DNA from 3 places in the Agrobacterium sp. 20P9.1.2 genome. Region 2 is predicted to be linked to each of the others. Evidence: predicted binding sites of a transcription regulator. Region 2 holds the regulator's gene; each other region holds the start of a gene.
The links. Region 2 encodes LexA, which represses DNA repair genes until DNA is damaged. Its sites were predicted from a motif close to TGTTCNNNNTGTGTTCNG; they were not measured.
Positions count from the first base shown of each region.

Region 1 (4,089 bases), on a different contig from region 2:
CCGGGGAAAGGCGAGAGGCCGCGAATGTGATTGTGCACATCCTGGCTGGACCGGAAGAAATTGATGCGGGTCTCGGCCTTGTCGATCTTGGCGGCGTAGAGAACGCCCTCGTCCGACTGTGGTGTCAGCGGCAGATCGCGATCTTCCAGCTTCAGCATCGCCTCGCGCATCAGCCGCGCACCCGCCAGCATTAAGCTGTCATGCAATTCGCCAGCGGTCATGTTCGGACCGATGGCAACCTTTGCCGTCAGCGCGACGGGGCCAGTATCCAGCCCCTTTTCCATCTGCATCACCATCATGCCGGTTTCTGTATCACCAGCCATAATCGCGCGCTGAATAGGGGCCGCACCGCGCCAGCGCGGAAGCAGCGAGGCATGGCCGTTGTAGCAGCCAAGGTCCGTGCCGTTCAAAATGGACTCGGGCAGCAGCAGGCCATAAGCGACGACGACGGCCACGTCAGCATTGAACGCATTGAATTCCGCCCTGTCTTCTTCCGCCTTGAAATTCAGTGGCGTCAAAACGGGAATGCCGAGCAGTTCAGCGGCCTGATGCACAGGAGATTTCTGGAGATCGAGCCCGCGACGGCCACCGGGCCGTGGCGGCTGCGTATAGACAGCGGCGATCTGATGGCCCGCATCGACCAGCGCGCGCAGAGTGGGAACGGAAAATTCCGGTGTTCCCATGAAAATAATGCGCAGTGCCATGCTCGCCCCCTGCCCTCAAAGACCTGATATGCTGACCCGCAGGTCAAGAAAATCAGACCTTTGCGCGGGCCGCCTTGGTGAATTTCTTGATGACCATATCCCGTTTCAGGCGGGAAATGTGGTCGATGAACAGAACACCGTTCAGATGGTCGATTTCATGTTGCAGGCAGGTGGCCAGAAGGCCATCGGCTTCCACCGTCTGCTTTTTGCCATCGCGGTCGATATAACCAACCGTCAGTGCCGCAGGACGTTCCACCTCGGCATAATAATCCGGAATGGACAGACAGCCCTCCTCATAGGTCGAAACATCGTCCGACACTTTGAGGATTTCCGGGTTGATGAAAACGACCGGCTTGCGGTCTTCATCTTCGCGCGAGATATCGATGACCAGCATGCGGCGCGGCACGCCGATCTGGATGGCGGCAAGGCCGATGCCCGGCGCATCATACATGGTTTCCAGCATATCATCGGCAAGACGCACGATCTCGGCATCCACCTGTTCGATAGGCTTGGATTGCTGGCGCAACAACGGATCAGGCAAAATAATAAGCGGTTTGATGGTCATGGCTTCCCATAACGCATCTCATCTTTCGAGGAAACAAAAAATAAAGGCCCGGAATAAGGTCTGTTTCAGCGATCCATAGGACTCAATTAGGCCCCAGAAATGTTCTTGGTTTGATCTTACGAATCACGAGAAATCTGGTAGATTTGCGCATGAACATCGATCTCACTGCCCTTGGTACGACAGCTTTCAGTCTCGGCGACCTGTACATATCGGTCGGCGCTTTGCTCGGCATCATCGTCGCAGGCTGTCTGGTGGCCGCCGCCTTCGTCTGGCGCAGACCGCCTGTTGCCGATCAATCGCGCGATGAAATCACCGAGCTTCTCAGAACCCAATCGGAACTGCATGGCCGCATCGCCGCCATGACGGAAAGCCTCAGCGCCCGCCAGAACGAGATGAGCCAGACGCTGAACGACAGGCTCGACGGCATGTCGCAGCGCATCGGCACGACGCTGACGGAGCAGACCCGCTCAACCCACGAAAATCTCAGCAAGTTGCAGGAGCGCTTGGCTGTCATCGATGCGGCGCAGGGCAATATTCAGGATCTGGCCAAGGACGTCATCGGCCTACAGGCCATCCTCAATAACAAGCAGACCCGTGGTGCCTTCGGACAGGCGCGCATGGAAGCACTGATTGCCGACGCCCTGCCCTCCGGTGCCTACAGTTTGCAGCCGACGCTTTCCAACGGTTTCCGGCCTGATTGCATGATCAAGATGCCGAACAATGCGCCACCACTGGTCATCGACGCGAAGTTTCCGCTGGAAGCATGGAATGCGCTAAAGGCGGAAGAGGGGGCCGAAGGAAAACGCGCCGCTACCCAGCAGTTTCGCCGCGATATGGAAGTGCATATTCGCGATGTGGCCGACAAATATCTCATTTCAGGCGAAACGCAGGATACGGCCTTTATCTTCGTTCCCTCGGAATCGATCTTTGCCGATATCCACCAGCATTTCGAAAATCTAGTGCAGCGCGCCCACCGCTCGCGCGTCGTCATCGTCTCGCCATCGTTGCTGATGCTTTCGGTGCAGGTCATCCAGTCGGTGCTGAAAGACCAGCGCATGCGCGAACAGGCGCATCTCATTCAAGGCGAGGTCGCGATGCTGATGGATGATGTGCGGCGTCTGGACGAGCGAACCCGCAAATTGCAGGCGCATTTCGGGCTGGTTCAGAAGGATGTGGACATGATGCTGACCTCGTCCGACAAGGTGCTGGCGCGCGGTATCAAGATCGAAAGCCTTGATTTCGCGCCATCGCAAAAGGAAATCGCCCATCTGGAAGCCGAGCAATTGCGGCGCATCGCGGATGTGCGCGCCGGTGCTGCCAAGCTTAGGGTGGTTGACGACGAGTGATCCACTCGGCAAAGTCGCCTTCTTTTTCGTCCCTTATGGAATGACCCGCATGATCACAGTTTTCGGCTCCATCAACATGGACCTCGTTGCCATTTCCGACCGCCTGCCAAAGCCGGGCGAGACGGTGACTGGCAAGACATTTTCGACCGCAGCCGGTGGCAAGGGTGCCAATCAGGCGCTGGCGGCACGTCGAGCGGGTGCAGAGGTGAAAATGGCGGGTGCCGTCGGCGACGATAGTTTCGCTGCCCCTGCCCTGACCCTGCTGCGTGATGCAAGGGCGGACCTGTCGCTGGTCAAAACCGTTGCCGTCCCCACCGGCACCGCCGTCATCCTCATTGGTGAGGGCGGTGAAAACATGATCTCGGTCATTCCCGCCGCCAATGGTGAAGTCTCGGAAGCCGATGCAGAACGCGCCGTCTCCGAAATGGCGGCAGGCGATATCCTGATGTTGCAGTTCGAGGTTCCCGCCGAAGCCATCGAAGCCGCGCTGAAAGCCGCCAAGGCAAAGCGCGTGACGACGCTCATCAACACCGCGCCTCTGACATCTGAAGCGCAGCGCCTGTCGCGGCTGGCAGATGTCGTCATTGCCAATGAGACCGAATTCGAATTGCTGATCGGCAAAAACGGCCTCTCCGCTGATCAGCGCGAGAAGGAACTGGCCGCACTGCATGACGAAACTGGCCAGACGTTGATCGTCACCCTGGGCGCAGAAGGCGTGATCGCCATCCGCAACGGCAAGCTCGTCAAGGCCAAGGGGCTGAAGATCGAGCCGGTCGATACGGTCGGTGCGGGTGATACGTTCTGCGGCTATCTGGCCGCGAGCCTCGATGCCGGTCTGGATTTCGAGGCGGCCCTTCGCCGTGCCGCCGTTGCCGGTTCGCTGGCCTGCACCAAACCCGGCGCACAGCCATCCATTCCTGTCGCATCCGAGGTGGATGCGAAGATCTGACAATCAGGTTCGGATGAAGGTGAGATAGGCGGAGCTGCGACCCTCGCGCTTCGCCTTGTTCTCGTAACGCGTGCCCGGCCAATTGGCGAAGGGCGTCGTCCAGTCGGCAGAGACCTGCGCCGTCCATTCGAAACCGCCATGGGCAGCGCAATGCTGCAGCGTCCAGTTGATGTAGGTGTCGATATCGGATGCGAAGCAGAACTTGCCGCCGGGCTTCAGCACCCGGTGGAACCGCGCCAGATTGACGTCAGACACAAAGCGACGCTTCCAGTGCTTCTTCTTCGGCCATGGATCGGGATAGAGCAGATCGATATGGTCGATGCACGCATCCGGTAGCCAATCCAATAGCTGCGTCGCGTCGTCGTCATAGAGACGGATGTTCATCAGCTCGCGCTCTTTCACGCTGCCCAGAAGCTTTGCCATGGAATTGACGAAGGGCTCGACGCCGATGAAACCGGTGTCCGGATTTTCAGAGGCGCGGTGGATGAGGTGTTCACCACCACCAAAGCCGATTTCAAGACGAAT
Region 1 is NZ_JBYOKI010000001.1:139,902-143,990, reverse strand. It holds gene fmt (methionyl-tRNA formyltransferase) at 1-704, opposite strand, end outside; gene def (peptide deformylase) at 757-1,269, opposite strand; gene AC27VJ_RS00650 (DNA recombination protein RmuC) at 1,419-2,615, shown strand; gene AC27VJ_RS00645 (ribokinase) at 2,665-3,564, shown strand; gene trmB (tRNA (guanosine(46)-N7)-methyltransferase TrmB) at 3,568-4,089, opposite strand, start outside.
Region 1: AC27VJ_RS00650 (DNA recombination protein RmuC) is a predicted target of LexA. The motif match lies at 1,370-1,387, and genes of this name have one in related genera.

Region 2 (4,089 bases):
GCGACACCTTCTGACTCGTTTTCACACAGACCGTTTTACATAGCCAAGTCGGTATTTTCGTTCGAAACAGACGCCGTTCCATATCTCACGACTTCAAGCGCAAATCCGCCAGCCATTCTCCGATGCCTTTGGCTTCCGCCTCGTGTTCTGCATCGCGCCACGGTTCCAGCAAGGCCGCATCCTGCCATTCCTGCATTGCGGGGAGGGTGAGGAGACGGTTCTTGTAAGCCTCGGCCTCGGGCGACAAAGTCGTCGCGTAGGTTTGGAAGCGGAAGGCGACGGGGCAAAAAAACGCGTCTACTGCCGTAAATGCGTCTCCCGCCAGGAACGGGCCGCCGAAAGATGTTAGACCTTCCTGCCAAAGTGCGTCGATGCGGGAAATGTCTTTCTTCAGCGCCTCGCCAACCTCGCTAGGTTGAATGCGAAGGCCGACATTCATCGGATGTTCGTTGCGCAATGTCTGAAAGCCGGAGTGCATTTCAGCCGCCGCAGAACGCGACCATGCTCGTGCCTTTGCCTCACCAGCCCAAACGCCACCGTGACGTTCCGCCAGATATTCGATGATCGATAGCGAATCCCATACGGTCAGGTCGTTCTCCACAAGGCAGGGCACCTTGGCCGTCGGAGAAAAAGTTGCGAAATCCTCGGCCGAATTACCGAAGGGCGTCAGCTTTTCGCTGAATGCAATATCGAGTGTCCGCATCAACACCCATGGCCGCAGGGACCAGGAGGAATAGTTCTTGTTGGCAATATAAAGCTCGTACATCTCATATCCCTCGGTTGCAGCACCGTGTTAGCGCGGGAAATTTCGTCGATACAGATGGTTTGCGCGATGGTGGTCTTCAAATTATTTGATGTTTTAGTCGTGTGCCCATGTGGTGACATTAGAAACAGAGGGATCGCAGTCTGAAGCTTCCATTCCGCAACTCAAACTCAGGCAGCGCTTCATACAAAACGTCATCCTAAAAATCATTCATAGACACTCACAAAAACGAGTGATTCGAAAATAGTAAGCCGACTAACCACTTTTGGATATCTGCGCTTACTGTGAGCGCAAATTTCCCCCTGACATGCATGTAATGTGCACTTGTTCGTCATTCGGACCAACGTGCAACTTTGGCTCTAAGACCTCGCGACGTGCCAATCAAAACCAAAAATATTGCGCGCGGGCAGACCTAAAAATCCACCCGCGAAGCTATAGGCAGGAGCAGTTAATGATAGCGGCGGATCAGGCCGACCAGCTTGCCCTGGATCTTCACCCGGTCCGGTCCGAAGATGCGGGTCTCGTATGCAGGGTTTGCGGCTTCGAGCGCGATAGAGGCACCCTTGCGGCGGAAACGCTTCAGTGTTGCTTCTTCGTCATCCACCAGTGCAACGACGATATCGCCCGGATTTGCGGTACTTCCGTCACGAATAATGACCGTATCGCCATCGAAAATACCGGCTTCGATCATCGAATCGCCTTTGACCTCAAGCGCGTAATGCTCGCCCGAACCGATCATATCCATCGGCACCACCACATCATGGGTGTTGTTCTGGATCGCCGAAATCGGCACACCTGCTGCGATTCGACCCATGACGGGGACGCTGACGGAGTTGACGTCGCGGCTGTTCGAGGGGGCAGGTGCGGGCGGTGGCTCCACAGCCTTCAGCTTGCCAAGGCTGCCTTCGATGACGCTTGGTGAAAAGCCGCGTTGGGGCTTGTTGGCGGGCGAATAGGACTCGGGAAGCTTGATGACTTCAAGTGCGCGCGCCCTGTTCGGTAGCCGGCGAATAAACCCGCGCTCCTCAAGCGCTGTAATCAACCGGTGAATGCCGGATTTGGAGGCAAGATCGAGTGCATCCTTCATTTCATCGAAGGATGGCGGCACGCCAGACTCTTTCATTCTTTCATGAATGAACAGAAGCAATTCCTGCTGTTTGCGCGTGAGCATGAAGAAACACCCTTGGAAATTCGAGGCGAAGATTCGCGAAACAAATACAGAACGAACACTATCTGTTCCATATGTGTTCTGCAATCCCTTAAAATTCCGTGAAATTCATTTAAGCATCTGTTGATGAGCGAAATCAGCATCATCGACGCGTCTCATGCGGTCGTAGTGCAGTGACTCGCGGGCATCTTGCTGATAAGTGCGAGGCCAGTACGAGATTTAAGGGTAACTCACCGGCGTTTGCCTCTAAAAGATGCCCTGCTGATTCCGAGGATAGATGATGAGTGTGACGAACAATCTGAAAGTCGTGGTGGGGCAGGGCTCCAAGGCGGTTTCCTTCTCCAACACCGAACGTTTCTCGCTGATTGCCGGGCCGTGCCAGATGGAGAGCCGCGACCATGCCTTCATGATTGCCGAGACCATGGCGGAGCTGTGCGGCAAGCTGGGTATCGGTCTTGTCTACAAGTCGTCTTTCGATAAGGCCAACCGCACGTCCCTGTCGGGCCAACGCGGCATTGGCATCGATAAGGCGCTGGAGATTTTTGCTGAACTCAAGGAGCAGTTCGGATTTCCGGTGCTGACGGATATTCACACGGAAGAGCAGTGCGCAATCATGTCACCGGTTGTCGACATCCTGCAAATCCCGGCGTTTCTCAGCCGACAGACCGACCTACTGGTGGCGGCGGCCAAGACCGGCCGGGTCGTCAATGTGAAGAAGGGTCAGTTCCTGGCGCCTTGGGACATGAAGAATGTTCTGGCCAAGCTGAACGATAGTGGCAACCCGAATGTGCTGCTGTGCGAACGCGGCGCGTCCTTCGGCTACAATACGCTCGTTTCCGACATGCGCTCGCTGCCCATCATGGCATCGCTTGGTGCGCCGGTTGTATTTGACGCGACTCACTCCGTGCAGCAGCCGGGCGGGCAGGGTGGTTCGACCGGCGGTCAGCGGGAGTTTGTGGAGACGCTGGCCCGTGCAGCTATTGCGGTTGGCGTTGCCGGTCTGTTCGTGGAAACGCATGAAGACCCTGATAACGCTCCCTCGGACGGACCCAATATGGTCCACCTGAAGGATATGCCGAAGCTTCTGGAAAAGCTGCTGGCTTTCGACAATATCGCGAAAGCTGCGTGACCGCTTTTGGCCTCAATCGATTTTTATGAAAAGACGGCGTCCAGAGATGGGCGCCGTCATTGTAATTTCTTGCGCGTCGTCTACAGCGACGGAGGAAGTTCACATCGAGTCGCTATTCCGTCGCCCTGTTTATCGCGCTGCTCATCCGAAAAGCGCTTCACAGTTTTCGGGATGCACTCTAAGACAGGCAACTGAAAATCCTGTTCCAGTCCCAAGGGAGAGATCATGACAGCCATTACCGATATCATCGCACGCGAAATCCTCGACAGCCGTGGAAACCCCACCGTTGAAGTCGATGTCTACCTGGAAGACGGTTCTTTCGGTCGTGCGGCAGTTCCATCGGGCGCATCGACAGGCGCGCATGAAGCCGTAGAACTGCGTGATGGTGGCAAGCGCTATCTCGGTAAGGGCGTGGAAAAGGCCGTTGAAGCCGTTAACACGGAAATCTTCGATGCGCTGGGCGGTTTCGATGCCGAAAGCCAGATCCACATCGACCAGACGCTGATCGCGCTCGATGGCACGCCGAACAAGTCGCGCCTCGGTGCCAACGCCATTCTCGGTGTTTCCCTGGCGGTTGCCAAGGCTGCTGCCGAAACCACAGGTTTGCCGCTTTACCGTTATGTTGGCGGCCCCAACGCGCATCTGCTGCCCGTGCCGATGATGAACATCATCAATGGCGGCGCACATGCCGACAACCCGATCGATTTCCAGGAATTCATGATCATGCCGGTCGGTGCGGAAAGCATCCGTGATGCCGTGCGGATCGGCGCGGAAATCTTCCACGTTCTGAAAAAGGAACTGGCAGCACAGGGCCACAACACCAATGTCGGCGACGAAGGCGGTTTTGCTCCGGGCCTGAAGAGCGCGCCGGAAGCACTCGATTTCATCATGAAGTCTGTCGAAAAGGCTGGCTACAAGCCGGGTGATGATGTTGCGCTCGCTCTCGACTGCGCATCCACCGAGTTCTTCAAGAACGGCAAGTACGAGATGGAAGGCGAAGGCCGCACGCTGGAGCCTGAAGCCATGGCT
Region 2 is NZ_JBYOKI010000003.1:173,994-178,082, reverse strand. It holds gene AC27VJ_RS10245 (glutathione S-transferase family protein) at 86-766, opposite strand; gene lexA (transcriptional repressor LexA) at 1,212-1,934, opposite strand; gene kdsA (3-deoxy-8-phosphooctulonate synthase) at 2,212-3,060, shown strand; gene eno (phosphopyruvate hydratase) at 3,286-4,089, shown strand, end outside.

Region 3 (4,089 bases), on a different contig from region 2:
GAAGGCGCGCATTATCGCGCTGGTGCAGGCCGATGGAGGGTTCGTCCAGAACGTATAGAACGCCTGTCAGGCCCGAGCCGATCTGCGAGGCAAGGCGAATACGCTGGCTCTCGCCACCGGACAGGGTACCTGAATTGCGAGACAGGCTGAGATAATCCAGCCCGACATCATTCAGGAACCGAAGGCGCTCACGGATTTCCTTCAAGATACGGACGGCAATTTCATTCTGCTTGGCGTTCAGGGATTCCGGCAGGACTTCGAACCAGTCGCGCGCGACCTTGATCGACATCTCGGTGACCTGGCCGATATGCTTCTTGTTGATTTTCACCGCCAGCGCTTCAGGCTTCAGGCGATAACCGGCGCAGGCCGGGCAAGGGGCAGCCGACATATAGCGCTCGATTTCCTCGCGCGCCCAGGCACTGTCGGTTTCCTTCCAGCGGCGCTCGAGGTTGGGAACGATGCCTTCGAAATTCTTGACCGTTTTGTAGGAGCGAGCGCCATCCTGATACTGGAACTCGATTTTCTCATCGGTTCCATTCAGGATCGCCTTCTTGGCCGCATCCGTCAGCTCGTTCCAACGGCTGGAAAGCTTGAAGCCGAAGGCTTTACCAAGCGCTTCCAACGTCTGGTTATAATAAGGCGAAGAGGACTTGGCCCAGGGTGCAACAGCACCATCTTTCAGCGTGCGCGCAGGCTCGGGCACGATGAGTGCGACATCGACCTTTTGCTGAGAGCCGAGGCCATCGCAGGTCGGGCAGGCACCGAAGGGATTGTTGAAGGAAAACAGGCGCGGTTCGATCTCGGAGATCGTGAAACCCGATACGGGGCAGGCGAATTTTTCCGAGAACAGCACCCGCTCATGGGTTTCGTTGAGCGACTTGTTGGCAGATCCACCTGCGGATGTTTCCTCCGGCGGCAGGGGCTTGTCGGCAAATTCCGCGACTGCCAGACCGTCTGCAAGTTTCAAACAGGTCTCGAGACTGTCTGCCAGACGTGCGGCCATATCCGGGCGCACCACGGCGCGGTCCACGACGACGTCGATGTCGTGCTTGTATTTCTTGTCCAGCGCCGGGACGTCGGCAATCTCGTAGAACTGCCCGTCCACCTTCACGCGCTGGAAGCCCTTCTTCATCAGATCGGCAAGCTCTTTTTTATACTCGCCCTTACGACCCCTGATCATCGGCGCGAGAATATAAAGCCGCGTTCCTTCCTCGAAGGCGAGGATACGGTCCACCATCTGGCTGATCGTTTGGCTTTCGATCGGCAGGCCGGTCGCCGGCGAATAGGGAACACCGACGCGCGCAAACAGCAGGCGCATATAGTCATAGATTTCCGTGACAGTACCGACCGTCGAGCGCGGATTGCGCGAGGTCGTCTTCTGTTCAATGGAAATGGCGGGCGACAGACCTTCGATCTGGTCCACATCCGGCTTCTGCATCATCTCCAGAAACTGGCGCGCATAGGCCGACAGGCTCTCGACATAGCGCCGCTGCCCTTCCGCATAGATCGTATCGAAGGCAAGCGAGGATTTGCCGGAACCCGACAGCCCGGTCATGACGATCAGCTTGTTGCGTGGCAAATCCAGATCGATGCCTTTGAGATTATGCTCGCGGGCACCACGGATCGAAATCGTCTTCAATTCACTCATGAGATCGCTCGGAAATACTCGTTGGGAGGCGTTGGCTCTTATGTAATGACGCAGATCGGTGTGTCGAGGTATATTAGGTAATTCATGTCGGCTTTTCGCAGCGCTTGACTCATTGGTGCAGCTTTAATAGAACAAAAGATGAACGATTGGCAAGTGGACGCGTGATGAAAGAACATTCCTTGTGGATTGTCGTTCCATCTGCTGCCCATGGTGTCGAACGATGGTCTATGGTGGCCTCAGATTTTGAACAGGATATATGCTGGCCATGAAGGCCGGTGGACAGGATGAGAAGATGGCTGGCAGCGTAAACAAGGTAATTTTGCTCGGAAACGTCGGTGCAGATCCGGAAATTCGCCGCACGCAGGATGGTCGCCCCATTGCCAACCTGCGTATCGCCACCTCCGAAAGCTGGCGCGACCGCAATTCCGGTGAGCGAAAAGAAAAGACCGAATGGCACTCTGTCGTTGTCTTCAACGAAGGTCTTTGCAAGGTCATCGAGCAATACGTCAAAAAGGGCGCGAAGCTCTATATCGAGGGCGCGCTTCAGACCCGCAAATGGCAGGACCAGACCGGCGCCGACCGTTATTCCACGGAAATCGTACTGCAGGGCTTCAACTCCACGCTGACCATGCTCGATGGCCGCGGTGAAGGCGGTGGTGGCGGCGCAAGCCGTGGCGGAGACGATTTCGGCGGCTCTTCCTATGGCGGCGGCGGTGGAAATTATGGTGGCGGCAACGACCAGCCATCGTCTTCTCGCGGCGGCGCTTCCCGTGGCGGCCAGCCTGCGGGCAACTTCTCCAATGATATGGATGACGACATTCCGTTTTGATTTTTAAATTTCAATTTGGGGCAAGCATGACAGAGACAGCAACATCCAGCAGTCAACCCGCCACATGGCGCATCGTACTTGCCTTCATATTGGATTTCTTTACGGCTTTCTGGGTCTTTGGTTTTCTGGTCGCGACCGTCTTCGGTGGGCGGACAGAAGACGGTTTTCAGCTTAATGGTATGCCAGCCCTTCTGTCCTTCGCCCTGATGGTCGCCTATTTCGTGGTCTTTAATAAGTTTCTCGGCGGCACCATCTGGAAGCGGATTTTGAAGGCGAAGCGGTAAGACTGGCCCCATCGAGACGATCTGCGGCAGGTGATGCTCGTCGCTGCCTCCTTGCAAGTGCTCACATGTTTCGATGTTGGCGTAGGAAGACCGGCGGTCAGTCATTGTTCTAGCGTGAGGATTATCCCAAGCGCGATCTTTCCTCAGTCTGTGTTTTCGGCCTTGTCCGCCAGCATGCCCACCATCACATCCGATTGTGAAATGATGCCAGCGAGCTTGTTGTTGTCATCGACGACCGGCAGGTAATGCAGGCCCTGCTCTGCCAGAATGATGATTGCATCTTCTATCGGCGTCTTGGGTGACACGGTCTTGACCGGCGATGTCATGATATCCTTGACAGTACCGTTCGGCGCGCTGCGTCCCGAAAATATCAGTCTTATGCGCTGAAGGAGGCCGATGGTGGGACGGCCACTGGTCCAGCTTGCCTTGTCGAGAAAATCCGTTTGGGTGACGATGCCAACGACCTCCGCGCTGTCGTTCGTGACTGGCAATGCCTTGAAATGGTGGTTGCGCATAAGCGCATGTGCGGTTTTCAGGGCATCGTCCGGGGCGACGCCCACCACGTCGCGGGACATGATACTGGCGCAATCCAGATGGGTGGCGCGGCGGCGGTAGGAGCGCAGTTCCGTGCGGCGCAGAATGGTTTCGAGATCGTCGCGGTCGATATCCAGCACCTGATCGAAGTCTTTCAGAACATCATCGAGATCGGCGGATGAAAAACCGATGCGCTGGATGGGGTCAGGATCTTTCGTGCCGTGACTGGCGGGCTGCGGGCGCATGGCGTGCGGATAGCGGCGGCCGGAGAGATTGTTGAAGATGATCGCCACAGCCAAAAGCGCGATGGAGTTGCCAGCCACCGGCCAGAGCACGAAGCCATAACCGAGATTATGGATCGCCGACCCACCCAGAACCGCGGTCAGCGCCACCGCACCGCTTGGCGGATGCAGACATCGCAGCGCCATCATAGCGGCTATGGCGATGCTGATGGCGAGCGCCGCAGCGATGAAGGGATTGGCAACCAGAAGCGCCACTGTCACGCCCACGAGGGCTGAGACGATGTTGCCGCAGAGGATGGACCAGGGCTGCGCAAGCGGGCTGGAAGGAACGGCAAAGAGTAGGACAGCGGAGGCGCCCATGGGGGCTATCAGCGCTGGCAGCGCGGCACTGTTGCCGATAGCCAGATGACCGATGACGCCCGTGATGAGAATTCCGATTAGAGCGCCGGTTGCGGAGCGAAAGCGCTCCTTATAACTGACCGGCATCGCTTCGGGCACGATAAGGCGCAACAGATTTCGCATTCTGCAAACTCTCGATTCTCGTCGGGAGTT
Region 3 is NZ_JBYOKI010000007.1:23,551-27,639, reverse strand. It holds gene uvrA (excinuclease ABC subunit UvrA) at 1-1,648, opposite strand, end outside; gene AC27VJ_RS18555 (single-stranded DNA-binding protein) at 1,941-2,477, shown strand; gene AC27VJ_RS18550 (hypothetical protein) at 2,504-2,761, shown strand; gene AC27VJ_RS18545 (HPP family protein) at 2,905-4,059, opposite strand.
Region 3: uvrA (excinuclease ABC subunit UvrA) is a predicted target of LexA. The motif match lies at 1,776-1,793, and genes of this name have one in related genera.